One region of the Halopseudomonas sp. T1L2 genome, then DNA from elsewhere that is predicted to be linked to it. Evidence: predicted binding sites of a transcription regulator. Region 1 holds the regulator's gene; the other holds the start of a gene.
The links. The regulator FliA, encoded in region 1, starts transcription of late flagellar genes. The targets are predictions, from matches to a motif close to CTAAAGTTTNNNNNNNNNNNGCCGNTAA.
Positions count from the first base shown of each region.

Region 2: the regulator FliA is predicted to act here: its motif matches at 4,364-4,391, upstream of flgM (flagellar biosynthesis anti-sigma factor FlgM).

Region 1 covers NZ_AP040865.1:1,712,917-1,720,753, forward strand. Annotated here, with positions in the region: gene motD (flagellar motor protein MotD) at 1-39, opposite strand, end outside; gene ACZ5WQ_RS07940 (flagellar motor protein) at 50-790, opposite strand; gene ACZ5WQ_RS07945 (protein-glutamate methylesterase/protein-glutamine glutaminase) at 790-1,911, opposite strand; gene ACZ5WQ_RS07950 (chemotaxis protein CheA) at 2,037-4,295, opposite strand; gene ACZ5WQ_RS07955 (protein phosphatase CheZ) at 4,451-5,245, opposite strand; gene ACZ5WQ_RS07960 (chemotaxis response regulator CheY) at 5,267-5,644, opposite strand; gene ACZ5WQ_RS07965 (RNA polymerase sigma factor FliA) at 5,866-6,603, opposite strand; gene fleN (flagellar synthesis regulator FleN) at 6,600-7,427, opposite strand; gene flhF (flagellar biosynthesis protein FlhF) at 7,460-7,837, opposite strand, start outside.
Region 2 covers NZ_AP040865.1:284,870-292,706, forward strand. Annotated here, with positions in the region: gene ACZ5WQ_RS01375 (sodium ion-translocating decarboxylase subunit beta) at 1-336, shown strand, start outside; gene ACZ5WQ_RS01380 (Arc family DNA-binding protein) at 436-759, opposite strand; tRNA gene ACZ5WQ_RS01385 (tRNA-Arg) at 1,090-1,166, shown strand; gene ACZ5WQ_RS01390 (MFS transporter) at 1,310-2,641, shown strand; gene ACZ5WQ_RS01395 (flagellar brake protein) at 2,638-3,297, opposite strand; gene ACZ5WQ_RS01400 (flagella synthesis protein FlgN) at 3,460-3,918, opposite strand; gene flgM (flagellar biosynthesis anti-sigma factor FlgM) at 3,999-4,325, opposite strand; gene flgA (flagellar basal body P-ring formation chaperone FlgA) at 4,467-5,063, opposite strand; gene ACZ5WQ_RS01415 (chemotaxis protein CheV) at 5,285-6,232, shown strand; gene ACZ5WQ_RS01420 (CheR family methyltransferase) at 6,266-7,093, shown strand; gene flgB (flagellar basal body rod protein FlgB) at 7,344-7,760, shown strand; gene flgC (flagellar basal body rod protein FlgC) at 7,763-7,837, shown strand, end outside.

The DNA.
Region 1 (7,837 bases):
CTCGTGATTCTCATGCTCTTCCGGTCTGGATCGGCGCATCGTTCAACCTCTAATCCAGAAAGCCCTCAAGCTTCATTTCGATCGACCGCGGATTCTCGCCCTCGGCGATCGACATCAGGCCTTCGAGCAGCATTTCGCGGTATTTGGACTGCTGCAGAACCACCGCCTTGAGCTTCGCAGCAGCCGGCAGCATGAACAGGTTGGCGAGCGCCACGCCGTAGATGGTGGCAACAAAGGCAACCGCAATGCCGGCACCCAACCGCGACGGATCAGCGAGATTGCCCATCACATGAATAAGCCCCATCACCGCCCCGATAATACCAATGGTCGGCGCATAGCCGCCCATGCATTCGTACACCTTGGCCGCCATCAGATCGCCGTGTTCCTTGTTGACCAGATCGACTTCCATGATGCTGCGCAGCGCTTCGGGCTCGCTGCCGTCAACCAGCAGCTGCAAGCCCTTGCGGGCAAAGTTGTCAGGCTCCAGCTCGGCCATGCTTTCCAGCCCGAGCAGCCCTTCCTTGCGCGCGATGGTGCTCCAGTTGATAACCTGGCTGATACCCTCACGCATGCGGTTGGCCGGCGGGAAGATGATCCAGGGCAGAATCGCCAGCGCCCGCTTGAACACGGTAAGCGGCGTTTGGATAAATGCAGCACCCAGGGTGCCACCAATGACGATCAGGCCTGCCGGACCGTTGAGCAGCGCGGTAGCGTGACCACCTTCGAGGTAGTTACCACCGATGATAGCGACAAACGCCAGAATGACGCCGATGACGCTAAGGATATCCATCAGCTGAGCTCAGCCAGGTAACGACCGATTTCATCCAGGTTATAGATGCCATCAGCCAGATTAGCCTTGGCAACAGCCATCGGCATACCGTAGATCACGCAGCTGGCTTCGTCCTGGGCCCAGACCGAACTGCCGGCCTGCTTGAGCATGCGTGCGCCCTCACGACCATCAGCCCCCATACCGGTAAGAACCACCGCCAGCACCTTATCCTGGAAAGCCTTGGCGGCCGAACCAAAGGTCACATCCACACACGGTTTGTAGTTCAATCTCTCATCACCGGGCAGAATGCGCACAACGCCACGCGAATCCACCATCATCTGCTTACCCCCCGGTGCCAGCAGCGCCCGGCCGGGACGCAGCACGTCGCCGTCCTCAGCCTCCTTGACGGAAATCCGGCACAGCTTGTCCAGCCGCTCGGCGAACGCCTTGGTGAAGGCAGCCGGCATATGCTGGACCAGCAGCAACGGAGCAGGAAAATTCGCCGGCAGTTGGGTCAGTACTTTCTGCAGCGCCACCGGCCCCCCGGTCGAGGTACCAATGGCCACCAGCTTGTAGCTCCGCTTGCGCGGGGCCGGACTGTTTTTCACCGGTGCCGACGGTGCGGGTGCAGCGGTCGGGCGCGCAGGGGCACTGCTCGACAAGCCCGAAGCCGGGCGCGAGGCCAGCCCGGGTGCGGGGGCAGCAGCGGGCGACGGGGTGGAGTGCAGACCGAGCGAGCGACGGTTGGTTCGGGCCAGGGCGGTAACCCTCTCGCACAGCATCTGACGCACCTTGTCAGGGTTGCGCGAAATGTCCTCGAAGTTTTTCGGCAGATAATCGGCCGCACCGGCGTCAAGCGCATCCAGGCTGACGCGGGCACCCTCGTAGGTAAGCGAGGAGAACATGATCACCGGCGTCGGACAGCGCTGCATGATCTGCCGGACGGCTTCAATGCCGTCCATGACCGGCATCTCGTAGTCCATGGTGATCACATCCGGGTGCAGCGCCAATGTCTGCTCGATGGCCTCACGACCATTGTTGGCAGTACCGACTACCTGGATTTGCGGATCGCCGGCCAGAATCTCCGTCACCCTGCGGCGAAAGAAACCCGAATCGTCGACCACCAGAACCTTAACCGCCATACCCTCTCCTGACCTGCGTCCTGCACATGAACTGATTCATAACTGTTTTGGCGGGCTTGCAGCTTCCCGCAGACAACACTTGCTTAAGCCTTTGAGGGACGCGCGGCGCGCCCCGCAGCAGGCTATCACATGCGTCGCGCATAACGCTTGAGCAGGCTCGGAATATCCAGAATCAGGGCAATACGACCGTCGCCAGTAATGGTTGCCCCAGCCATTCCGGCGGTACCTTGCAGCATACGCCCGAGCGGCTTGATGACCACCTCTTCCTGACCAACCAGTTGATCGACCACAAAGCCGACACGCTGGGTACCCACCGACACGATCACCACACTGGCCGCCGAATGATCGCTGGTATCTTCCACTCCCGGCATCAGCCAGTGCTTGAGATAGAACAGCGGCAAGGCTTTCTCGCGCACGATGATCACCTCCTGACCGTCCACCACGTTGGTGCGGGACAGGTCGAGGCTGTAGATCTCGTTGACGCTGACCAGCGGCAGCGCGAACGCCTGGTCGGCCAGCATGACCATCAGGGTCGGCATGATGGCCAGGGTCAGAGGTACCTTGATTGCGATCCGCGAGCCCTGCCCCTTGGTCGACTCGATGCTGATCGTGCCGTTGAGCTGGGAGATCTTGGTCTTGACCACGTCCATGCCGACACCACGGCCGGATACGTCGGAGATTTCCGTTTTGGTCGAGAAGCCCGGCGCGAGGATCAGATTGAAGCATTCGGAGTCGCTGAGACGGTCCGCTGCGTCCTTGTCCATCATGCCTTTCTCGACCGCCTTGGCCCGCAGGATTTCAGGGTCCATGCCACGACCATCGTCGACGATGGTCAGCAGAATATGATCACCTTCCTGCTGCGCAGCCAGCACCACCTTGCCCGTCCGCGGCTTGCCTGCGGCTTCGCGCTCGTCCGGCAATTCGATACCGTGGTCTACCGAGTTGCGCACCAGGTGCACCAGCGGATCGGCCAGCGCCTCAACCAGGTTCTTGTCCAGATCGGTCTCTTCACCAATCAGCTCAAGATTGATTTCCTTCTTGAGGTTGCGCGCCAAATCGCGAACAACCCGGGGGAACCGGCCGAAGACCTTCTTGATCGGCTGCATGCGCGTTTTCATGACCGACATCTGCAGGTCGGCCGTGACCACATCCAGGTTGCCAACGGCCTTGCCCAGCTCTTCATCACCGCTGGCCAGACCCAGACGCACCAGGCGGTTACGCACCAGCACCAGCTCACCGACCATGTTCATGATTTCATCCAGCCGGGCGGTATCGACGCGCACTGTGGTGTCAGCCGCTGGCGCCTCGGCGGGCGCAGCCGACTTGGCCGGTGCGGGTGCGGGTGCTGCGGCCTTGGCCGCCGGCTTCGCTGCAGCCTTGGGCGCAGCGGGCGTTACCGGCTTGCTGGCAGCAGGTTGTGCAGCGGGCTTGGCAGCCTCGGACTGGTCGGCCTTGGCGTCAGCAATACCGGGGGCAGCACCCTTGCCGTGGAGCTGATCAAGCAGCGCTTCGAATTCGTCGTCAGTGATATGGTCATCGGAACTGTCGGCAGCCGACGTCTCCGGTGCAGCAGCAGGTGCTTCCTTGACACCCGGCGCAGCACCCTTGCCGTGCAACTGGTCAAGCAGCGCCTCAAATTCATCGTCGGTAATGTCGTCACCGTCAGACGCCGGCTTGGACGATTCAGCGGCTGCCGGCTTGCCTGTCGCAGCTGCCGGCGCCTTGCCCGGGCCATGCAGTTCATCCAGCAGGGCCTCAAATTCATCATCGGAGATCTCATCGGCGCCAGCGGTGGACGCTGTCTGGGCAGCAGCAACAGAGGCTGCGGCAGCCGCACTGCCATCACCATGCAGGGCGTCAAGCAACTGCTCGAATTCATCGTCGGTGATGTCACCCTCGGCAGCGGCAGGTGCCGCAGCGTCAGCCGGACCAGCCTCGGGCTCCGGCTCAGGCGCTTCTGCAGCAGGCGGCTCGCTTGTTGCCTCATCCGCCGATGCGGGCTGAGCCAGGGCGGCCAACGCATCCAGCAGAGCAGGCGCAGCAGGAGTCGGCTCCTCGCTCTCTCGCACCTGGGCAAACATGCCATTGACCGTGTCCAGAGCCTGAAGAACGACGTCCATCAACTCGGGCGTGACGGTACGTTCGCCCTTGCGCAGAATATCGAATACGTTCTCGGCGATATGGCAGCAGGCAACAAGGGCATCCAGCTGGAGAAAGCCGGCCCCGCCCTTTACGGTGTGAAAGCCGCGGAAGATAGCGTTAAGCAGATCCATGTCGTCGGGCCGGTTTTCCAGCTCGACCAACTGTTCGGACAACTGCTCGAGAATCTCGCCGGCCTCGACCAGAAAGTCCTGGAGAATCTCTTCATCCGCATCGAAACTCATGCACCCACTCCCCTCGGGCGTGTTATCGGAAGGCCACGCAATGCCGCCTTGAATTTCCATCTCGGCGCTGCGCAGTCACTCAACGTTGCTGCCAGGCAGCGACCTTGAGCAGTCAGACCGGCCGCGCGCTCAGCGTGCGGCAGTTACAGCTGACATCAGAATCCCAGGCTGGAAAGGAGGTCATCAACCTCATCCTGACCGGAAACAACGTCTTCCCTTTTATCGGCATGAATTTGCGGACCTTCACCCCTGGAGGAGGATTTTTTTCCGTCCCCGGGAGATTCACCATGATTGATGCCGGTAATGCGGTCGACCTGTCCCGCCATTCGGACCAGGTTGACCAGGCTCTCTTCGACATCATGCACAAGCGTAGTCACACGCTTGATCACCTGGCCGGTCAGATCCTGATAGTCCTGAGCCAGCAGAATATCGTTCAGATTGGTGGACAGATCCTTGCTGGTCGATTCGGTCTGCTCAAGGAACTCGCCTACCCGGCGGTAGAGGTCGCGAAACTCGTCCGCCGCCATCTCCCGGCGCTGCAGCCGCTGCCAGTCTGCCTTGAGGGCGTTCGCCTGCTGCCCCAGATCAGCGACCTTGGGGACGCTGGCCTCGACCAGATCCATGGTCCGGTTGGCCGCCTTGTCGGTCAGCTGAACCACATAGTCCAGCCGGTCAGAGGCATCGGATATCTTGGAAGTATCGTTGTCACCACCCAGCGCGTGGGTCGTGTCGATCTGAAAATTGACGATGGCATTGTGCAACGCGCGGGTGAGCTGCCCCACTTCGTGATAAAGACCACGGTCGCGTGCCTGATTGATGGCATGAATGACCAGCAACGCTTCACCGAAGTTGCCGCTCTCAAGGTGACCAACCAGCTGGTGCGCATTGTCCTTCAGCGAATGCTCGAATTCCTGAGCGGTCGCCTGGCCGGGATCCTTACTCAAAGCCATAACCTGTACCCCGGTTGATTATTATTTAGCCTGAACTCGCTCAAAGATTTTTTCGATCTTTTCTTTCAAGGCCTGAGCCGTAAACGGCTTGACCACATAGCCATTGACGCCCGCCTGCGCGGCTTCAATGATCTGATCTCGCTTGGCCTCGGCCGTTACCATCAGCACCGGCAGGTGCTTGAGCCGCTCGTCGGCCCGCACAGCGCGTAACAGGTCAATGCCGCTCATGCCGGGCATGTTCCAGTCAGTCACCAGAAAATCGAAACTGCCGCTCTGCAGCATCGGCAACGCGGTGTTGCCGTCATCGGCTTCGGCTGTGTTGGTAAACCCAAGGTCGCGCAACAGGTTCTTGATGATGCGCCTCATCGTCGAAAAATCATCAACGATGAGAATTTTCATATTCTTGTCCAAGTCGACCTCCGTACAAACCAGGGAATGTGCAGGCCTGCACCCCAAAAACCCATCGCAAATAACCAATCAAGCCATAAAAGAAGCTCTGATCAATCAGCTGGAAGCCAGCAGGCTGATCGGATGCACCCTCGAAAACGCCACCTGGACGTCCGGCCCGAAGCCACTACCTGTCGAGCAATCCGAGCATTGTCCGGATGTTGACGACAAAATCAATCATTTCGCCAGCTCATCAGCTTCGAGCGCAACCTAGCAGCACATTGACTGTGCAACTGACTGACCCTGGATTCACTGACACCCAGCACGGCGCCGATCTCCTTGAGGTTAAGCTCCTCATCATAATAAAGCGACAGCAGCAGTCGCTCGCGCTCGGGCAACGTGTCGATTGCCTCGATCAAAGCCGCTCTGAAACGCTCATCCTGCAGCCCGGACGCCGGTTCCTCGCCGCCCTGCACATCTGCCGGCGCACCCGACTCAAGCAGATCATCAAAGCTGAACAACTTGCTGCCGGCGGTATCACTGAGAATCGTATAGTACTCTTCCAGGCTCATCTCCAGCTCGGCGGCAACTTCGTGATCCTTGGCGTCACGCCCGAGCCGCGCCTCGACCGCGCGCATCGCATCACTGACCATCCGCGTATTGCGGTGTACCGAGCGTGGCGCCCAGTCGCCCTTGCGCACCTCGTCCAGCATCGCACCGCGAATGCGGATGCCGGCATAGGTTTCGAAACTGGCGCCCTTGCCGAAGTCGAATTTGCGGGAGGCTTCCAGCAGCCCGATCATACCGGCTTGCATTAGATCCTCCACCTGCACACTGGACGGCAGCCGCCCCAGCAGGTGGTAGGCAATTCGCTTTACCAGCGGCGCATACTGCTCGACGAGTCGATCCTGCTCACCGCGAGAACTCTGTGCTCGTGTATACATGCTCAATCCGCCAGCCTGTGCTGTCATAGGCCAGACCCTGTCGGTTGCACCAGACGTTCGACGAAGAACTCCAGGTGTCCTCGCGGGTTGGCCGGCAGCGGCCAGGCATCAACTTTTTGTGCAATGGCGCGAATTGCCAGCGAGGCCTTGCTGCGCGGAAAGGCTTCAAACACCGCGCGCTGCTTTTGCACTGACTTGCGCACCGCCTCATCAAACGGAACGGCTCCGACATACTGAAGTGCAACGTCAAGAAATCGATCCGTCACCTTGGCGAGCTTAGCAAACACCATGCGGCCCTCCTGCGGCGTGCCGACCATATTCGCCAGCACGCGGAATCGGGTCATCCCGTAATCACGGTTGAGCAGCTTGATCAGGGCGTAGGCATCGGTAATCGACGTTGGCTCGTCACATACCACGACGAGCACCTCCTGCGCCGCCCGCACAAAGCTGACTACCGAATCACCAATGCCGGCCGCCGTATCGACGATCAGCACGTCGATATTGTCACCGATCTCGCTGAACGCCTGAATCAGGCCGGCATGCTGCTGATGGTTGAGGCTCACCATGTTGGCGGCACCCGAGGCGGCCGGCACAATACGAACACCGCCGGGGCCGGTGACCAGAACGTCGCGCAGATCGCACTTGCCCTCCAGCACGTCGGCCAGCGTTGCCTTTGGCTTGAGCCCCAGCAGCACGTCAACGTTGGCGAGACCAAGGTCAGCGTCGAGCAGCACAACGCGCCGTCCCATCTCCGCCAGAGCAAGGCTGAGATTCACCGACACGTTGGTCTTGCCGATGCCACCCTTGCCCCCGGTGACCGCGATTACCTGAACCGGATGTTTGCTGCCCATCTGCGCTGATTACCTTAATCCTGTGAAATTGCTTAACTGGCCCGCTGGCTGTTCATCATACCGGCAAATACGTCGGCCATGGTCTGATCTGCCGGCGCATCATTACCTGCCATACTAACTGCACGACTCACCAGCTGATGCCCGACGGCGCGGCTGATATCGTCGGGAATGCGCTGGCCATCTGCCAGATAGGCTACCGGCAAACCCTGCTCCATCGCCAGCCCCAGCGATTCACCGAGCGTTGCGGCCTCGTCCACTTTCGTCAGAATGCAGCCCGACAGACCGCACGCCTTGTAAGTATGGTAGGCCGCTTTCATCACCCGGTGCTGGCTGGTCGCCGGCAGCACCAGCAGATTGCGTACCCGACGCCCCTGACTGGCCAGGGTGTCGAGCTGGCCGCGCAGGTAGGG
Region 2 (7,837 bases), 1.4 Mb from region 1:
CTGGGTCTGGCCGTTGGCTCCAAGCTGTCTGCGGAGTCCTTCCTGCAGCTCAAGACCCTTGGCATTCTGGTGCTGGGTATGGTCGCGTTCTGTGCGGGCACTGCGGCTGGCGTGTTGATGGCCAAGCTGCTGAACCTGTTCAGCAAGAATCCGATCAACCCGCTGATCGGTTCTGCCGGTGTGTCTGCGGTGCCAATGGCTGCCCGTGTATCCAACAAGGTAGGTCTGGAGACCAATCCGCAGAACTTCCTGTTGATGCATGCGATGGGTCCGAACCTGGCGGGTGTAATCGGCTCTGCGGTTGCGGCAGGCATCCTGCTCAACTTTGTTGGCTGATCGCTGCTTTGGCTGGAAATAAAAAACCCGCTCATTGAGCGGGTTTTTTGTTGGCGCTTGCTGCGCTGAATCAGATGTGCGCAGAGGCCAGGACTGTAATCAGGCCTGTTCGTTGGCCAACAGCGCCAGCAAGGCGTTTTGCTGGCGTCGGCTCATGTCTCGGAAGTGCGTCAGCAGCTCGCGTTCGTGCTGGCTGAGGCCTTCCGTATCCTGTGCGTTGAGCATCTTGCGCGAGGGCTGGTTTTGTTCAGGGAGCGTCGGCAGATCCAGCAGGCTGTGTTCCAGTCGCGCAATGATCTCCGAGTTCATGCTGCGGTGATGTTGCTTGGCGACATCTGCAATGCGGTCACGCATTCCCTGGGGTAGACGAACCACGAACTTGTCGGCGGTTCGGCTGGTGTACTGTTGGGTAGCTGTTTTCATGGGGCAATGATAATCGCTTGGCTGAAAAAATCGATGCTGGCCAAGTGCCGCAGATCAATGCGGAAAAGCGCGGCCAGGGCCATGGGTTGTCCGAATACAATCGTTATAGACAACATTTTTTCTATTGGTGCCCTAGTAGACCTTTTTTTTGCGTTTCAGGCTATAGGGTGACAAAAAATGTCTATGAAATGTGACGGGTTTACGACGAATGGCACTATGCTATTGCTTCGGTTTTGCCAGCGTTGCGCTGGAAATGCCAGGTATGCTTCAGGTAATATCTCGAACTCTCGATTAAATTCAACAGGTTGTGACATCACCTGCGACGTATTTGCGCTTGTAGCTCAGCTGGATAGAGCAACCGCCTCCTAAGCGGTAGGTCCCCGGTTCGAATCCGGGCTCGCGCACCATCTTCCTTTCCCCTGATTGCTGCCTGGCCCGGTCCGCGATCCGGCGGCTCGGGAACCCTGCCTTTGCCGATGGGTCGACTATTCTGCGTTTAGCTGGCATTGTTGCCGGCTAGTTATCTTCAGGGATTGTAACGGGAGCCTGCATGCCTCGCGCACTGACCGCCTTTTCTTCACTGTATTTCGCCACCCTGCTGATGCTGCTTGGCAGCGGTTTGCTGAGCACTTACCTGGGCCTGACACTGGCAGCCAATGGCGTCAGCGAACTGTGGATCGGTTTGTTGATGACGGGCTATTACGGCGGCCTGGTGATGGGGGCTTCGGTTGGTCACCGTCTAATCGCCCGGGTTGGTCATATTCGCGCCTTTGTTGCCGGTGCCGGGCTGGTGACGGCGTCGGTACTGTGCCACGCGCTGTTTGACAATGTGATTGTGTGGCTTGGGCTGCGGGTGCTGGTGGGCATGGCCATGATGTGCCAGTTCATGGTGTTGGAAAGCTGGCTGAACGAGCAGTCCGAGTCGCATCAGCGGGGCATGGTATTCGCCAGCTATATGGTGGTGACTTACCTTGGTCTGGTGCTGGGGCAAGTGGTTTTCGCTATCAAGCCGGAGCTTTCGCTGGATCATCTGCTGTATGTCGCCATGTGCTTTTCGCTCTGCCTGGTGCCTGTCGCTACCACCCGGCAGATCCACCCTGCACCGCTGCGCCCTGCGCCGTTGAAGGCGAGGTTGTTTCTGCAGCGTATTCCTCAGGCGCTGACCACTATCGGTGTCGCGGGGCTGATGATGGGGGCGTTTTACGGTATGGCGCCTGTATACGCAAAGTCTATGGGGCTGCCGACATCGGAAATTGGTATGTTCATGGCGGTGACCATTTGTGCCGGGCTGGCGGCGCAATGGCCTGCCGGCTGGCTGTCCGATCGGATTGATCGCAGCCAGTTGATTCAGGTGAGTGCGATGGCGCTGACCGCAGTGTCGGTGGTCATGGCGATTGGTCTGATGCCGGCCGGCGGTCTGATTTTCATGACGGCGATATTCGGCCTGATGGTGTTTACCCTGTATCCCATGGCTGTGGCGCTGGCCAATGACCATGTTGAGCCGGATGATCGGGTGCCGCTGTCGGCGATGTTGCTGGTGACCTTTGGTCTGGGTGCGAGCGTGGGGCCGCTGGTCAGTTCAGGGCTTATGAAGTGGCTGGGCCCCGGTATGCTTTACGTATTTATGGCTGCCTGCAGTGCCATTCTGGTCTTCAGGGTGCGGTCTGCCGCAGTCACCGGCGATCATCTCGTGGAGGCCGCGCCGCTGCAGTTCATGCCGGCGGCCGGCAACCTGGCCAGCTCCCCATTGGCAGCCGCAATTGATCCCCGGGTGGAGGAGAGTGCGGTAATCGAGCAGATGCAGGACGAGGTGGTGGTCGAGGAGTCTGCGGCAGCAGACTCCGGGCTCGACGCTGATCAGGATGATCATCGACCTGGCTAGAACAGGTCTTCCTTCTCGAGACGGCGCGCTTCGCGCTGGAGATAGTTGACGAAGCGGTCGATGCTGCGCTGGGCCTGCGCGGATTGCAGCTTGAACATCAGGCCGGCGTGGGTTTCGTTGGCTTCCTCTCGGAATACGACGTGGCGAACTTCAACGGTGACACTGACACGGCCGACGTCAGGCAGATGGAGCACGCTGCTGCTGTACTCTTCTCCTGGCTTCAGTGATTTGCTCCGGTCGCCCTCCAGGCGCACCTTGCAGCCGGTGGCAGACAGGTCCATCAGGTAGCTTGTGAAGCGCCGATCCCGGTCGGGAGCGGCTATTTCAACGGCAATATCGGCAGTACGCCGCACGCTGGCACGGAAGGCGCCGCGTTTCTGGTGATAGATCAGCTCGTCCGGCAGCGCAAAGGCGTAAGCAGGAGCGTCGTCAAGCATGACCTTACTGGCGCCCGGGCAGCTCCAGCGCATGTGTATGCCTTCATGCCAGGCATCAATCCTGAAGGATTCGCCCTGACTGGCGTAGCGGTCGCCCTCGCGGGGGATCATTTCGTCAATCCACATCGTTCCCTTGTCGGCATCGACGTTGACGATAAAACTTTGAAATTTTTGTGCCCGGTCGGTGAAGCTGATGGTCAGCGCGTCTCGAGCCCGCATCAGGGTACGTAGCAGAGAAATTATCTCAACGGGGGCGCGCACCTCTCTGGGCGGCTGGGGGCCGGTTTCTTGTGAAAACAGGTTGGACACGTCGGCTTCTCGTTATGATTCGTAACAGCAGGCACAACTATACCGCGAGGTTGGCGGCAATGATATTCGTGATCAGGCCTTGCTCAGGTTTCGAGTAATGCCGGAGCGGCTGCGATTGCCGAGTTGATCATAGATGCCGCTACCCGGTTCGCCCTGATTGCGCAGCAGATCAAGCATGGTGCGAGTGCTGTGCTGGCTGTGGTGAACAAGGCGGGCGTTGCGATCATTGGCCTGCTTGCAATTGGCCAGCACCTCAAGGAACTGCTGGTAGCCCTGCTGGAGCTGGGGGTCGCCCGCCTGTTCGATGTGGGCGGCCAATTGATCTTGCGAAATGTTGTGGGTCTGACAGTAGTGCCTGATTGCCTGGTCGTGAACAACCAGCGCGTCTGCAAGGCTGCGCTTCTGGGCTAGCAGGGGCTCGAGCATGGCCATGTCCTGCCGGGTCAGGGCGTCGCGTTCCTGTTCAAGCAGGTCCAGATAGTGCTGGCAGTCCTGTTCCGCCGACTCGAAGCGTTCTTGCAGTGGGTGCATGGCTTATCTCCTGACCGAGGCTGCCCCTTGGCGGGGTTAGTCGAAGAGTACAGCCAGTGTCGATGTCTGACTACTGGCTATCAGCTTTCCAGATTCAGCAGTTTGTCTGCAATACGGCTGCTGTCAGCCTTGTAGCTGCCATCGGCAATGGCTTGCCGGATCTGGCTGACACGCTCGTTATCCACTTCGGGCAGCTCGCGCAGCTTCTCTTCGATGGCCTGCAGTTGCTGGGCCTGAGCGCTCAGGTTGACTGATGAAGTGCTCTCTGTCGACTTGGCCTGGCTAGCCGCAGCCTGAGTGCCAGACTCGCTGACCGAGCTTGCTTCACGCTTGCCTGCCGCACCGCCAGCCTGGCTGCTGCGACCGGCGCCATTCGGGCCGTTGGGCGAGTTGAAGTCGATGACCATGATGAATTCCTCAAACTGTAAAATCTTCTCTAGCCGCTGTAACGGCAGCCGGAAGGAAAACTTTAGGAAAAAATAGTGTGAAGACCGTCACGGCGTGAGAGGCAGCGCCCGGCAAGCGGAAAACGCTGTTGCCGTGCATGATCACATTCCTGCTTCTACCTGTCCAGGGCCGGTTACCCGGGCCCTTATGACCCGGTTGGAGCGCGTGTTACGCACGCGAATCTGGGCGCCGAGTGTACCATCTTCCAGCGCCTCTCCAGGCATCCGAACGTTGACACTGCTGTTGCCGGCGCTGATGACTACCTTGTCGCCACGCTGTATCAGCCGATTCTGCTCCAGCTGGGTATGACTCAGGACGGTATTGGCGCTGACGTTGCGCTTGAGCTGCATGCCTATAGCCTGGGCCGGGTCGAGCAGGTAATTGCTGTTCAGCAGGCCGGTATCACGCTCGGCCAGGCGAATGTCCTGCGCACCGATGACGCCGCCCCGTGATAACGGGCGGCTGCTTACCACTACCTGTTGGTAGAGGCTGACCTGGGCCTGCACAAACAGCCGCCAGGGGGAAGGACCGTCACAGGTTACCCTGACGGTGACCCGGCCGATCGGGATGTCCGGGCTCTCCAGGCGAGCCGAAAGGGCGTCCTCGGCGCATATCGGCAGGCGCAGGCGCTGATCGAGCCTGTTGATGCGAACCTCATGGCGCGGGTCGCCGCCCAGGGTCTGCGCATAATCGCTCACTTGCTGCTCAAGATATTGGCTGGTCACGCCGATAAGTTGGTCAATGAGCGGGTTTGCCTGTGTGGGGGCGGAAAAAAATATCGCCAATACCGCGCACCCGGTGATAAAACGCATACAATTACCTACAAACAGTTGGGTGATGTCCGTCAGATTAACGTCGTCTGCTGATGGACCTGCACGAAACATGCCGTTTCACCCGATGCAAACATGAGGAGCAGTCCATGGCTGGTGTGATGGATTCAGTCAATCAGCGAACCCAGCTGGTTGGCCAGAACCGACTCGAACTGCTGCTGTTCAGGCTGGCCGGCAATCAGCTGTATGGCATCAACGTTTTCAAGGTCAAGGAAGTGCTGCAATGCCCTCGGCTGACGGCGATGCCCAAGCTGCATCCAGTCGTTCGCGGCGTAGCTCACATCCGTGGCGGCACACTGCCGATCCTCGACCTCAATCGCGCCACCGGCGGCCCCGGGCTGGACAACCTTGATACAGCATTCGTGATCATTACCGAATACAACTACAAGGTGCAGGGCTTTCTGGTGCGTTCGGTCGAGCGCATCGTAAACATGAACTGGTCCGAGATTCATCCGCCGCCAAAGGGTACCGGTCGGGAGCACTATCTGACAGCAGTCACCCGGGTTGATAATCAGATGGTCGAGATTATCGATGTGGAGAAGGTGCTGGCAGAGGTAGTACCCACCAACGAGAAGATTTCCGATGGTGTCATTGATGCGGAGTCCCAGGCCGATGCAGTAGCCCGGACGGTTCTGATCGTGGACGACTCATCGATCGCGCGTAAACAGGTGGCGCGTTGCCTGCAGGAAATCGGTGTCGAGATCGTAGCGCTGAATGACGGTCGCCAGGCGCTGGATTGGCTGAAGGCGAGGGCTGATCAGGGTGAGGATGTCAGTCAGTCTCTGCTGATGATGATCTCCGATATCGAGATGCCGGAGATGGATGGCTACACTCTGACCGCTGAAGTGCGTAACGATTCGCGCATGAACAAGCTGCATATCATGCTGCATACGTCGTTGTCGGGGGTGTTTAACCAGGCAATGGTCAAAAAGGTCGGTGCGGACGATTTCCTTGCCAAATTCAAGCCGGATGATCTGGCGCAGCGGGTGATCGAGCGCTTGCGTTCGTTGCGCGGTGACGCTGATGGTCAGGCCTAGCAAGATGGTTTTAACTGAGACAAGGCAGGCTTCGTGACTTTGGCAAATCAGGATTTTCAGCTGTTCCGGGACTTTCTGGAGAAGGCCTGCGGTATTGTGCTGGGCGACAACAAGCAGTATCTGGTGTCCAGCAGGCTTAATCGGCTGCTTGAGCAGGAGGGTATTGCCAACCTCGGCGAGCTGATCAAGCGCATCCAGGCCCAGCCGCGTGGCGGCCTTCGTGAGGCGGTCATCGATGCCATGACCACCAACGAAACCCTCTGGTTTCGTGATGTCTATCCGTTCGAAGTGTTGAAAACCCGGTTGATTCCGGAGTTCATCAAGAGCTCTCCAGGCCAGCGTCTGCGTATCTGGTCCGCTGCCTGTTCCTCGGGTCAGGAGCCCTACTCGTTGAGCATGGCAATCGACGAGTTCGAGCGTAGTAATCTGGGCCAACTGCGTGGTGGTGCCCAGATCGTGGCAACCGATCTCTCCGGCGGCATTCTCAATGCCGCCAAAAAGGCCGAGTACGACAGCCTGTCTGTTGCGCGCGGCCTGTCGCAGGATCGCCTGGCCCGCTATTTCGACCAGCTCGGTCCGGGGCGCTGGGCGGTCAAGCCGGCTATCCGCAATCGTGTCGAGTTCCGAGCACTGAACCTGCTGGACAGCTACTCGATGCTGGGCAAGTTTGACCTTGTCTATTGCCGCAACGTGCTCATCTATTTCTCTGCCGACGTGAAGAAAGACATTCTGCGACGAATTCACGCCACACTTAAGCCGGGCGGATATCTCATGCTCGGGGCCTCCGAGGCGCTGAACGGACTGCCGGAGCTGTACCAGATGGTCCAGTGCAGCCCGGGGATTGTTTACAAGGCCCGTTGAGGGCGTTTCCTCCAGTTCGGCACCCGTGCGCACCATCCTCCCAAGCCGGCATATTTCTGCCGGCTTTTCTCTTGCCGCCAGCCTTCCGAAAACCGGTTTGTCTTGCCGTTTGCCGGTAAATCATTGCCGCTTTTCTGGCGCCCCATGCCTAAGTTACTGAAATAAAAAGAACTTAATATTTGGCACGCTGATTGCTTAGCTGTTTGCAGTGACGTTTTTTGGTCGACGGACCGAAACGAGGAAGGTAGCAATGAGCATCAGTTTCGATAATGCCCTCGGGCTACATGAGCAGGCACTGAAGTTTCGCTCCCAGCGTGCCGAGGTGCTGGCCAATAACATCGCCAACGCCGAGACCCCCAACTACAAGGCGCGGGACCTGGACTTCAATGCGGTCCTGGCTGCCCAGCAGGGCGCCGGTGTACCTGGCGACGGCCAAAGTGTGGCGGTTGAGCGGACCAATGCCGGGCACATGGCGCTGGAAAGCCTGGTTGATCAGGTGGCGGGTCTGCGCTATCGCAATCAGCTGCAGCCGTCGGTTGACGGCAATACCGTCGACTCCGAAGTCGAGAAGGCGGCCTATGCCCAGAATGCCATCGACTTTCAGGCCAGCTTTACCTTTCTCAACAGCAAGTTCAAGGGGCTGATGTCAGCCATCAGAGGAGACTGATCATGTCGCTCGATAAAGTGTTCGATATCGCCGGTTCCGGGATGAGCGCCCAGTCGCTGCGGCTGAACACGGTCGCA